One region of the Agarivorans sp. OAG1 genome, then DNA from elsewhere that is predicted to be linked to it. Evidence: predicted binding sites of a transcription regulator. Region 1 holds the regulator's gene; each other region holds the start of a gene.
The links. Region 1 encodes sigma-54, which starts transcription at its own class of promoters, with help from an activator protein. Its sites were predicted from a motif close to GTTGGCACGNNNNTNGNNT; they were not measured.

Region 1 (3,144 bases):
GTTCACAAGCACTAGAAGACGACTTCAACAAACAAATTATTGTTGATGCTGACCGCCAGCAGGTCAATATCAAAGAAAACCGAGTCACCTTTTACAATAATGTTGTGGTGACTCAAGGCTCGATTAAAATGCACGCCGAAGAGCTAAGCGTTATTGGTAGTGAAGAAAAAGGCAGCGAAGTTATGATTGCTAAAGGCGAACCCGCAACGTTTTATCAATTACTTGATAGCGGCAAGCCAATTGAAGCTGAAGCGAACGAAGTGCGCTACGACTTAAAAACCCAAACGCTAACACTCACTACCAATGCTCAACTCAAACAAGAAGAGAGCTTGGTAAAAGGTAAAATGATCAAATACAGCATCAACAAACAAGAAATGGTGGCACAAGGCGACGAAAACAGCCGTGTAACTACTATTTTCCTACCGCAGCAACTTGACGAACTAACGCCCAAGGAAGACCAGCAATAATGAGTACCCTAATTGCTGAAAACCTAGCCAAAGCCTACAAGGGCCGTAAGGTAGTCAAAAACGTTAGTCTAAATGTAGAAACCGGTAAAATTGTTGGCTTGTTAGGTCCAAACGGCGCTGGCAAAACAACTACTTTTTACATGGTGGTGGGTTTGGTGCCTCGTGACCAAGGCCGCATCCTCATCGATGATGACGATATTTCTAGTACAGCGATGCATACCCGCGCACGCAAAGGCATTGGCTACCTTCCGCAAGAAGCGTCTATCTTTCGCCGCTTATCTGTGGAGAAGAACATTCTCGCCGTATTAGAGACCCGAAAAGACCTCGATAAAGAGCAACAAATTGGTGCATTAGACGACCTTCTTGAAGAGTTTCACATTGGCCATATTCGCAAAAACCTAGGCATGAGCTTGTCAGGTGGTGAACGCCGAAGAGTTGAGATTGCTCGAGCGCTAGCCGCCGCACCTAAGTTTATTTTGCTTGACGAACCCTTCGCAGGGGTAGATCCTATTTCTGTTATCGATATTAAAAAGATCATTGAACATCTACGTGATCGCGGTCTAGGTGTACTAATTACCGACCACAATGTTCGAGAAACTCTCGATGTTTGTGAGCATGCCTATATCGTTAGCCAAGGCGAATTGATAGCCTCAGGAAAGCCAGAAGAAATTCTCGAAAACGAACATGTGAAACGAGTTTATCTCGGAGAACAATTCAAGCTATAGTTAAAGTGCAAGTTTAAAAAAAGACAATAAGAAGAAGGAACAGCGGTAGTTAATGAAAGCATCTTTGCAGTTGCGTCTTGGTCAGCAGTTAACCATGACCCCCCAGTTACAACAGGCCATTCGCTTACTCCAGCTTTCAACACTGGATTTACAGCAAGAGATTCAAGAGGCTCTGGAAAGTAACCCTCTGCTTGAGGCGGATGAGTCTCACGCCAGTGATAGTGACGCAACCGACGCTAAATCTGCCAACGAGAAGTCTACCGAGGCCGAATCCACTGCTGACATAGACAACAGTCAAATTGAAGCAGGCGATGCCATTAATCAAGAAACTGTTTCTGACGACCTTCCTGTTGACTCTACTTGGGACGATATCTACAGCGCCAGTTCTGCCCCAGCCAGCTCATCTGGCAGCGCGGTTAGCGATGACAACGATATGTTGTTTCAGGGCGAAACTGTCGACTCTTTACAAGACCACTTATTGTGGCAAATGCAACTCACTCCATTTAGTGAAGTAGACCAAGCTATTGCTTTAGCCATTATTGATGCAGTAGATGAATCGGGCTACCTCACCCAAGACTGTGAGCAGCTACTAGAGGGCTTACGTTCAAGCGATAACAATGACTTAGATGTAGAGCTAGATGAAGTAGAAGCAGTACTTAAACGCATCCAACATTTCGACCCTGTTGGTATTGCGGCTCGCTCACTGCAGGAGTGCCTACTGATTCAACTAAGCCGTTTTGTTGAAGATACACCTTGGCTAAATGAAGCCAAAGATGTAGTTTCAAATCATATTGATGTATTGGCTAATCGCGATTTTCGTCTATTAGCCCGCAAAACCAAACTTAAAGAAGACCAGTTACGCGAAGTCATGCGTTTGATTCATACGCTTGAACCTCGACCTGGTAACGCGGTTGAGCCTAATCAAGCCCAGTATGTTATTCCGGATGTATCGGTTGTAAAACGCCAAGGCCGCTGGGTTGTAGAGCTCAACCCAGATGCAATGCCTAAGTTGCGTGTTAACTCCCACTATGCATCTTTAAGTAAAACCTCTACCAACGCTAACGATACCCAGTTTATTCGTAGCCACTTACAAGAAGCCAAGTGGTTTATTAAAAGTATCGAGAGCCGAAATGAAACCCTATTAAAAGTATCCAACTGCATTGTTCATCATCAACAGGCGTTTTTTGAATATGGCGAAGAAGCCATGAAGCCAATGGTACTGAACGATGTAGCAGAAGCTGTAGAAATGCATGAATCCACTATTTCCCGGGTAACCACCCAAAAATTCATGCACACACCTCGCGGCATCTTCGAACTTAAATATTTCTTTTCTAGCCATGTGGCTACCGATGGCGGGGGTGAGTGTTCGTCAACCGCTATTCGTGCATTAATCAAGAAACTGGTAGCTGCCGAAAATACCAGTAAACCACTCAGCGACAGCAAAATTGCTGATATTTTGGCAGATCAGGGGATCAAGGTGGCAAGACGTACGATCGCTAAATATCGTGAGTCTTTAGCAATTCCACCTTCTAACCAACGTAAGAGCCTTATCTAAGGCCACTAAAAGGGGAAGATATCTATGCAAATTAACCTTACTGGACACCACGTAGAAATAACTGAATCTTTGAAAGAATATGTCCACACCAAGTTTGCCAAACTCACCCGACGATTCGATCAGATCAATAACGTTCACGTCATCCTCAACGTAGAAAAACTGAACCAAATTGCTGAAGCCACATTACATTTAAACGGCGGCGAAGTATTTGCAACCTCTGAGCATTCTGACATGTATGCCGCCATCGACAGCCTGATTGATAAACTTGATCGCCAAGTCATCAAACATAAAGAAAAACTTAACAAACGTTAGCCCCCCCATGCAACTAAATAAAGTACTTAGCTTGGACTGCACCCAAAGTGCAGTTCAATGCTCTTCAAAAAAACGCGCCCTAGAA
Region 2 (3,144 bases), 200 kb from region 1:
ACAACCATTACAGCCGAGGCCACCATTGGCACTTTGATGGCGGCCAAACTGTTGCAGCCTCGTCGTCACCACATGTGGTGCCGCTGCCTTACTCGGTAGAAGCAAACGTTGACCCAGAAGAGGCCTTTGTTGCCTCGTTATCTAGCTGCCACATGCTGTTTTTCTTATCCATTGCCGCTAAAAACCGTTTGGTAGTGGATAGCTATGAAGACAAAGCGGTAGGAATAATGGCCTTAAATGAGCAAGGAAAAATGGCCATGACAGAGGTAAAGCTCAACCCTAAAGTGGCTTTTTCAGGGCAAGAGGTGAGCCTAGCTAAGCTTGAGAAAATGCATCATCAAGCCCACCAGCAATGCTTTATTGCTAACTCTGTGACCACAAAAGTAACAACCAATATTGCGCTGTAGCTCTAAGCCAGCCAATAAAAAAGCCTTGGTGAGACCAAGGCTTTAATGAATAAGAAACTAGCTTGTTATTTGTTAAGTCTCTTTCTTGAAACGCCAAACCCAAGCATCGCAAACATAGCTAACAAAATAGTACTCGGCTCAGAAACCTGCGTTACCGGCAAAGTGCTCTCAACAATGAAGGTAAGTTTATAATCAATACCTTCTACACATTCAGGGCTATAACCTGGAAAATTAACCACATAGGTTTGTGCACAAGTGTGGCCTTGATCAAGCAGGCTACTCAAGTAAATACCTTCAGTAACATCTAAACTTGGTGCATCAAAACTTTTGCCATTTAAACCCAAAACCCCATCTTCTAGTTCAGGAATGGTAAAAATTTCTGGCGTTGTAGAACTCTCTTCAAGGAACCAAGTTGGCGCAGTAGCGCCAAATGTACTTTGTTGGCGATAATCAGGTGAAATAGGTGTGCCGAAGGTCCAATTAATACCAGGCAAGTTGGTTCCCCAATCGATACTGGCTCCTACTAAACGCATACCTGCGGTAATGCCAATATTGAAAACATCTCCGCTGTCCAGCGGGCTGTAAATTGAACCATAAAAGGCGTTCTCACCTTCCACTAAATTGAAAAGTGCAACATCATCGACCCCACCAATGGTGTCAAAATCACCAGCAGGCAAGCCACCTTCAGCAACTACATCTGCCTCATCAAAAGACCCATTGTAATCAACAACTATCACTCCAGCGTGGGCATTACCTAGCACCAGTAAAAAGCTTAATACCAATGAATGACGTAGATTCAGCATGTTTAATTCCTTTTTTGGATGTAGCAAGTATTTTCCTACATATCACTAAACACGGATGCACTTGTCATACCAAAAAACTAATATCTTTTAAAACAAGTAGTTAAAAAATAATAAGTGATTCAAAATAAATATTTGTATAAATAGCTGACATTAAAGCAGTGTTTATAATCTGTAAATTCTAAGATTTTATATTTATTCAGCTTTTAAACAGCTAACTCATCAAGCAGCGCATTTTTCACAGGTGAATAACGCTAACACTCCAAATCACCATTCAACTCCAACAATGACGGCGCTAAGGGTTAACTTATAAGGTTTTAATGGCAGCCCAATGCTAGCCGCAATTTACAGAAAGCGTCGCCATCGATAACGGTACTCTCAATCCATTCATCCTTCGCTATCGGCATTTAGTCCGGCGGTTTTGCCTTTTATCGCATCATGCAGCTGTAAGGGAATATCAATCGTAATCTTGCTCATGTACTCACACTGACAAGGATTGATCATGAAAAAGCTTACTTTAGCCAGCCTACTACTTATTTGCTCTTATTCAGCAAGCGCTAGCATTAACGAGCAACAACTTGCCTCTTACTTTCAAGCAGCCCAAGGTGACTACTCGCAGCTAGATTCACTGTATAAAGAGCTACAACTCGTCCATCAGCAGCAACCTTCAGACCCTTGGACTTTGTTTTATCTGGGTGGAACCGAGACTTTAAAAGGTGACGATGCTTGGATGCCTTGGACCAAAATGCGCTACACCGAAGATGGCTTAGCACGCATGGATAAAGCCTTAAATATGATTGGAGAAGAGCAATGGCAGCAGCAATATCGCTACCTTCCTCAAGCGATATATATGCAGGCAACGGCCGCAGTTACCTTTACCAGCGTGCCAGACTTTTTTAATTACCAAGACCAAGGCATGCAGTTATTCAAACAAGTACTTAATGACCAGCGCTTTTTGCAATCTCCTGCCCAAGCCACCTCATGGGTGTACCGCTTTGCTGTAGAGGCGGCTTTAAACAACCAGCAACCGGCACTGGCTCAACAATGGTTTAAGCAACTACAGCAAAGCGGTGTAAATGATGATTACAGCCAGCTCACCGCGCAGTTAATGGCTAAGCAAAATAAGGGCTAAGGATAGAATATGTTGCAATTTAAAGGCTTAAGTAAGTTTTACCAAACCGGCCAAGTAAGCCAGCAAGCGCTTAACAATGTTAATGAACATATTCGTGCTGGTGAAATGATTGCCCTTTGCGGCCCATCAGGCTCAGGCAAAAGCACCTTACTTAATATTTGTGGCTTGCTAGATCTTAACTACCAAGGCGAGCTGTATTTTGATGGGGTAAAACTAGATAAAGACCCACAGCATTGTATGCAGCTACGGCGACAACAGCTGGGCTTTGTATTCCAGCGCTTTAATTTAGTGCCAGTAATGAGCGCCTACGAAAATGTAGAGTATCCGCTAATGCTAAATAAAGTGCCTAGCCAACAACGCAAGCAGCGCATTATGCAAATTTTAGATGCAGTAGGCATGGCCGACTTTGCGCAAGCTAAACCCGACCGTTTGTCGGGGGGCCAACAACAACGCATTGCTGTGGCACGAGCTTTGATTCACCAGCCTCGCTTGGTAATTGCCGACGAACCAACAGCTAGCCTCGACAGCCACACCGCCCACCAAGTTGTAGAGCTGATGAAGGCCATTGGCAAAAGCCACAACACCACCTTTGTGATCGCCACTCACGATAACCGGATGAGTGAACATTGCGACCGACAAATAGAACTACTAGACGGACAGGTATTATCCAAGGAGGTTAGCGCATGCGTCGCCTAAAACATGCATTACTTAATGTGCAACGAAATCGCCGCCGCAGCATTATGTCGGTGCTTATTATCGCCATTGCCGTAATGGCCTTGGTCACCTCTGGCGGATTTGGTTTGTT
Region 3 (3,144 bases), 300 kb from region 1:
CATCGCCTTTTACCGCTGTAAGTTGTATAGAGGCAGGCTGAGCGCTGAAGCTATCTAGCAATTGATTTAAGTTGATGCCTTGGCTGCCTGTTCCGGCATTGGCAAATAAAGAAAAGACAAGGCATAAAAAGCCTACTAAATCCTTGGTCTTTCTCGCTTTGTGTTTATGTTGTTTCACTGGATTTTCCTTGTGTTTGTTTGATCAACAAAGTGCAAAGAAGGCTTATCTTTATCAGTGATAAACCAGTCGTCTGGTCTGTAACGTTTGTACTTAGCGTTGAGTATTTAAATTGATTAACTTTTTATAATGTTTTTTGTCAGCGAGGATTTGAGCAATTAATTATCAATATGTAAAGTTGTAATTAATTGTTTTAATTGATTTTTTTAATCAATTTTAATCTCATATTATTTAAGGGCTGAGAATGAGGGTTTAAGCTGTTGCTCATTAGCGACAGCTGACAGAGAAAGGACTATTTTAAGAAGCCATGGGTGATCATTGGGTAACGATTGGCTATTTGTTGGTATTGGCCGTTGTTAACTATTGTTGCTAAACCACGATTAAATGATTTAAGCAGCTTAGCGGCGCCTTCAGTTTTACGCGATATGAGCAAATGCACGCTACTGCTCATTACATCATTATTAGATATACACAAAACTGCCCGCTGTTGAGGACTTAAGTAACGGTTTATAAGGGTAGTTGCGGCGACTCTATCAATTAAAAATGCATCGATGCGTTTGGCAAACAGCTTTTTTAGGTTTTGTAAGTCTGAATTCACCTCTTCGATTTCATATAGGCCTTTGTCACCATTTAGCCAAAAATCTTCGGTATAGGTGTAACCTCGCACGGCGCCTACGACTTTGCCTTTTAAGCTGGCTAGGCTGGTGAACTCCCCAGTTGAATTTAAGCTAACTAATACGCTTCCACCGTACCAAAGTGGCTCGGAGTGAAAGAAATGCTCTTGACGTTCAGATTTAATCGCCCAATAAGAAGTGGCTACATAACTACCTACTCGGCTGGAGTTTAATGCGCGTTGCCAGGGCAAATAACGAAAATTCACCTCTGTTTCTACGGCAGCAAACGAGGCTTTAACAATGGCATTTATTAAACCTTCATCATCGCGGTATTGAGAGGTGAAGGGTGGATGCTCACCGCTGGCTATAGTGATGCTTTCAGCAGCGCTCTGGTTACTGATTATCACTAGGCTTAAACAGAAAAGGGTACGGAACAAATAAATAATGGTAACTCTCTATTGGTAATAAACACAGCTGAGTAAAAAAGCTAAAGCGTATATTAAGCGTAGTTCTCGCCTAGCTTTAAGCAAGGTTTCCAGCAGAGTATCGTTGCTCGCTAGACTGCTTTTCCAATCTTGTCGAATTTTTTTACAACTAAACTCTTATTGTATTGTTTAATAATATATACACATGAATAAAGCCATGAAAATTAACGCTTTTAGTTAGTTGGCCTAATTCCTGCTTCTAAGCTGTCAGTTTTAATAGTTTGTATTTCTAAGTATTTGAAAAATATAAACTTGGTCAAATAGTTATCAGTTTTCGGTCGTTACCGTAGTAGTAGGAAATGTTTTATGTATTTTGCAAAGTTAAGTCGATTTACGCTTGTGACCTTTTCATTGGCCTTGTCTGTTGCTTCTCAAGCCAGCGTATTAAGTGACTACAACTTAATTCTTACCGGTGATTACAACTACCAAGGTGGAGAAGTAGAAGGTCGCACTCTTCTTGGCGGTAATCTAAATGCTTCAGGTCATTCGCCTACTTTTGCAACCCGAGAAACCACGGTTATTAATAAAGACACCGTGACTGTTGTGGGTGACGTTAACGCTACCAATATTAACCTTAATGCTGGCAGCTTAAGTTATGGCGGCAGCTACAATGTAAATGGCAATGTTAACCTTAACGGTGGCGGCTCAGCAGTTCAAAGCATCAGCGCTAAAAATCAACTGGATATGCAGGCTACTTTTGCTGCCGTAGAAGCGGAGCTAAGAGCAGACTCTGCTTACTTCGCCGGCCTAACCAGTAACGCAGTACTAAGTGGCAGCCATTTGTCCTACGCCGGTAGCGATAGCGTGGCGGTGTTTGATGTTGATTTTTCTAGTATCTTCGCTCAAAACAATTCTTTGTCTTTAGATGCTGGTTTAGCTGAAACAGTGATCATTAACGTATCTGGTAGCATTGTAGATATTGCTGGTGGGGTAAACCTTACCGGGAACGGCTTTGCCATTGATGCGGGTTTAGGTAACCTTGGCGCAGAGAATATTTTGTGGAACTTCTATGAAGCGGAATCAATCAACTTCAATAACTTAGCAACTGTAGGTTCGGTGCTAGCCTTAGACGCTGATATTACAGGTGGTGCAGTATTTGACGGAAGTGTAGCTGCCAAGAGTTATACAGGTGGCAGAGAGTTTCATAGCCATGGTTTTGATTGGACTCCCCCGCAAGTACCCGCAGTGGTAAGCGAAAGCTCAAGCTTTATGCTATTTATTTTGGGCTTAGCTTTAGTCATCGTGTCGCGTCGTCGTAGTCGCATCTAAGTTCCTCTCGATTAAATCTGATTGAAAGCCTCAAGTTTACTTGGGGCTTTTTTGATCCCGCTAAGCTGTTCTGTTTTTTTATAAGCGTTAACTAAATCACCCACTAGTGTGAGCGTTCACATAATCTCTGCTAAATAAATTTAACTGATGAAATAAATGCGAGTAGTTTTGGCCTTAGGCCGAATTTTGAACATCCGCTTAGCGCAGTATCAAGCCATATCGATATTTGGTCGTAGAACATAATTTGATAGAGATAATGAGGGAGCAAATCAATGAGCGTATTACCTAAGCATATTAAAAATCTACTGCTGACATCAGCCCTGGTTGCCATGGCTAGCCTAAGTACAGCGGCTAATGCGGCGATTAAAGTAAAAGCCGAAAACTTTAGCCAACAGCAAGGGGTACAAACAGAACCTACGGCCGATGCCGATGGCGGAAACAATGTTGGTTATATTGAAAATGGTGATTGGGTGGAATACGCCATCGATGTTCCAGCTGCTGGCGAATACACGTTTTCTGCGCGAGTAGCCAGTGATACTAATGGCGGGCGCTTTGTTGTGCTGGCTAATAACGCTGAAAAAGCCACGGTAAAAGTAAA
Region 4 (3,144 bases), 1.4 Mb from region 1:
TGCTAACGCTGAACTAATCACTGAATGGAATTACTCGAATGATGCGGGTTTTAAAGAGTGGAGTTCAAACGCTGGCCAACTAGGTATTGATACCGGCGGCGCAACAGCCGATGAGTTTGATCCTCTTTTTGGTGGTGAGTTACCTAAAAGCCTTGCATGGGGTACACCATACGGCGCTGTAAACCCTCAACTTATCAAAAGTTCACTTGAGATTGACGACGCTCAGTCTGGTCAAGTAAGTACAAGTGTAGTTGACGGTGTTGGTGCATTGGATTTCGTAACAGGTACAGGCCTTACCCATGAAAACTGGGGTGTAACTGGCAATACTTTGTCTTCAGCAGTTTTGTTTGATGGCTTGTTCCTGCAACCTCTAGCTCCTTTTGTTGGCCCAGCACTACCTGCGCCGGTTCTTGAGTTTGATGTATTGTTTGAAGAAACGTACAACACTCCTACTAATGACATCTGTAAATACGGTGATACTAAAGTAGGTGAAGCTGGCATTAATGAAGCTGGCTGTGCTGATTTATTCACATTGGTACTAGATGACGGAGTTACGTTTACTGAAGTTGGCGATGATATCTACCTTCAGAACAGCTTCATTCTACCAATTCCTGGTTTTGACGATTACGTGTATACCTTAACTACTCGTCTTCAAGGCTTAACTGTATTAGATAATCTAGATTGTGGTCCTGACTCTACATGTATTGGTTTCTTAACTGAAGAAAACCAGAAGAACGAATTAAAGGCAGCTTTCGCTATTTCTGCTGCTCAAGTAACTGAGCCAGGTACTTTAGCTATCTTTGGCTTAGGTTTGCTAGGTTTGGCTTCTGTTCGTCGCCGCGCTTAATTAGCTGCTCTTATATAATTACTGCTGCGCTTTCGCAGCAGTAATTTTTTATTTCCTTCAAGAAACTCTCACTTCCAAAGCTCAAATTCTCAATCGTAACTGTCTTGTTCGAAGGTTCTGCTTTCTCATCTACCTTTATAGTGCTTAGCAACTTAACACCAGAATGTTGTTTGTTGGTCCAAGGTAAATCGTTAATTGGATTTAGTAAGGGAAATCTTCATACATTAAGCTTTAGAACAAGGATCTTAAGGATCTTTTACGGTGGTAAACATAATGGGTTTTTGTGTCAGTAATTTTTACATCCTATTTACTTCAATGATTTGGTTATTTCTTAAGCTACTGCTTTTAAAGGTTTTTTAAAGTTGGCACCTAGATTGCTTTGTATGACTTGTATTTCGAATCGTACTGACCAAATGGATGGGTGACATGAACAAATTAAAACTTACATGCTTGGCGGCTAGCTTAGGTTTTGCAAGCATCTCTGCTAACGCTGCTCTTATCACTGACTGGGATTACCTAAACGAAGCTGGTTTCGATCAGTGGACTTCTGATGCTGGTTCAATTGACCCAACGGGTATTGATGCAACTGGCGAAACTTTAGATGATTTTGACCCACTTTTTGGTGGCGAGCTTCCTAAGTCTCTTGCTTGGGGTGACCCGTACGCTGCTGAAAACCCAGATCTTAAGAAAAGTGCTTTGAATATTGAAGATTCTAAATCAGGTACTGTGACTACCAGTGTTGTAGATGGTGTTGGTGCTTTAGCATTTTCAGAAGGTACTGGCCTTGTACACGAAAACTGGGGTGTAACCGGTGATACTCTAGTAGCAGCTACATTGTTTGATGGTTTGTTCCTTGCACCTACAGCACCTGTTGCTTTCCCATTAGCTCCAGCACCTGTACTTCAGTTCGGTGTGATTTTTGAAGAAACCTACAACACGCCAACTAACAATGTTTGTAAGTACGAGCCAACTCAGTTGGTAGGACAAGCCGGTATTAACCAAGAAGGCTGTTCTGACTTATTCACTATCGTGTTGGGTCCAGATGTTACATACACAGAAGTGGGTGATGACATTTACTTAACAAATAGCTTCGTACTACCAATTCCAGGTTACGATGACTATGTATACACCCTAACTACTCGCCTACAAGGTTTAGAAGTATTAGGTGATATTGATTGTGGACCAAACGCAACTTGTATTGGCTTCCTTACAGAAGAAGATAAAACTAACGAATTGAAAGCTGGTTTCGCTATCTCTGCTGCACAAGTATCAGAGCCAGGAACATTAGCTATCTTTGGATTAGGTCTATTAGGCTTGGCAGCTGTTCGTCGCCGCGCATAATGCTTAATTAAAAGTCGCTAAGTTTTAGCATTGTACATCCAAAGCGCAGCCTAGTTCTGCGCTTTGTTTTTTCTGCAAGCCTGCCTTTTATAATTCTAAATTGTTTCTAAAATCTAAATGTTATGTTTAGAAAGTTTGAAGCTTTGAGAGCGCTTTATGATCCGAAACAAACATGTGAAAAACCTAGCAAGTATCCCTTATCTTGGGGCTGTTGTGAGAGGTGGCATTTCGTTATTGGTTAAGCGAGAAGCTAAGCTAATTGCTCAGCACTTTGCAGAGTATCTTCGCCCGGTAGTTGCTTATAAAACCGATACCGTACAAGAAGCATTTCGAATTCGTCATGACGTATACTGTGAGGAACTTAATTTTGAGCCAGTCCGTGAAAACGGTATGGAACAAGATGAGTTTGATGAATACTCTCGCTTTTGTTTAATCGAGCACAAACCTAGTACCAACTATGCAGGCTGTGTGCGAATAGTATCTCCTTCTAGTAAAGATGAGTTACTGCCCATCGAGAAGTTTTGTTCTAATGCTATTGAAGGTGCTAAATATCACCCTTCGCAATTTGCTAGAAGCGAAATTTGTGAAATATCGCGTTTAGCGGTTCGCCCACAATTCCGACGTCGTAAAGCGGATAACTTTGATGGTGCTGCCTCTGGTGCGATCAATGAGCAAACCTATTCTGAGGAAGAGTTACGTTGCTTTCCTTTTTTAGCTATTGGTTTGTATTTGTCTATTGCCGCTCTAGCTGTGCGAGCTGGCACCCATCACGCGTTTGTTATGATGGAGCCGCGTCTTGCTAGAAGTATGAGCTTTTTAGGTATTAAGTTTGAGCAGCTTGGTCCAGCTATTGAGTATCATGGCTTACGCGCGCCTTACTACATTAGTGCAGGAACACTTACACGTACTTTACCGGTAGGCTTTCAAGTCTTGATGCGTAACATTGATAAAGAAGT

Region 2: the regulator sigma-54 is predicted to act here: its motif matches at 1,266-1,284, upstream of OAG1_RS17400 (PEP-CTERM sorting domain-containing protein).
Region 3: the regulator sigma-54 is predicted to act here: its motif matches at 1,458-1,476, upstream of OAG1_RS19680 (choice-of-anchor A family protein).
Region 4: the regulator sigma-54 is predicted to act here: its motif matches at 1,209-1,227, upstream of OAG1_RS02890 (THxN family PEP-CTERM protein).

The regions. Positions count from the first base shown of each region.
Region 1 is NZ_AP028990.1:4,022,962-4,026,105, forward strand. It holds gene lptA (lipopolysaccharide transport periplasmic protein LptA) at 1-467, shown strand, start outside; gene lptB (LPS export ABC transporter ATP-binding protein) at 467-1,192, shown strand; gene OAG1_RS18280 (RNA polymerase factor sigma-54) at 1,245-2,747, shown strand; gene hpf (ribosome hibernation promoting factor) at 2,772-3,059, shown strand; gene ptsN (PTS IIA-like nitrogen regulatory protein PtsN) at 3,067-3,144, shown strand, end outside.
Region 2 is NZ_AP028990.1:3,826,629-3,829,772, forward strand. It holds gene OAG1_RS17395 (OsmC family protein) at 1-407, shown strand, start outside; gene OAG1_RS17400 (PEP-CTERM sorting domain-containing protein) at 473-1,210, opposite strand; gene OAG1_RS17405 (hypothetical protein) at 1,710-2,339, shown strand; gene OAG1_RS17410 (ABC transporter ATP-binding protein) at 2,349-3,035, shown strand; gene OAG1_RS17415 (FtsX-like permease family protein) at 3,023-3,144, shown strand, end outside.
Region 3 is NZ_AP028990.1:4,327,539-4,330,682, reverse strand. It holds gene OAG1_RS19690 (DUF5060 domain-containing protein) at 1-178, opposite strand, end outside; gene OAG1_RS19685 (transporter substrate-binding domain-containing protein) at 471-1,229, opposite strand; gene OAG1_RS19680 (choice-of-anchor A family protein) at 1,584-2,546, shown strand; gene OAG1_RS19675 (carbohydrate-binding protein) at 2,819-3,144, shown strand, end outside.
Region 4 is NZ_AP028990.1:602,327-605,470, forward strand. It holds gene OAG1_RS02885 (THxN family PEP-CTERM protein) at 1-847, shown strand, start outside; gene OAG1_RS02890 (THxN family PEP-CTERM protein) at 1,274-2,188, shown strand; gene OAG1_RS02895 (PEP-CTERM/exosortase system-associated acyltransferase) at 2,345-3,144, shown strand, end outside.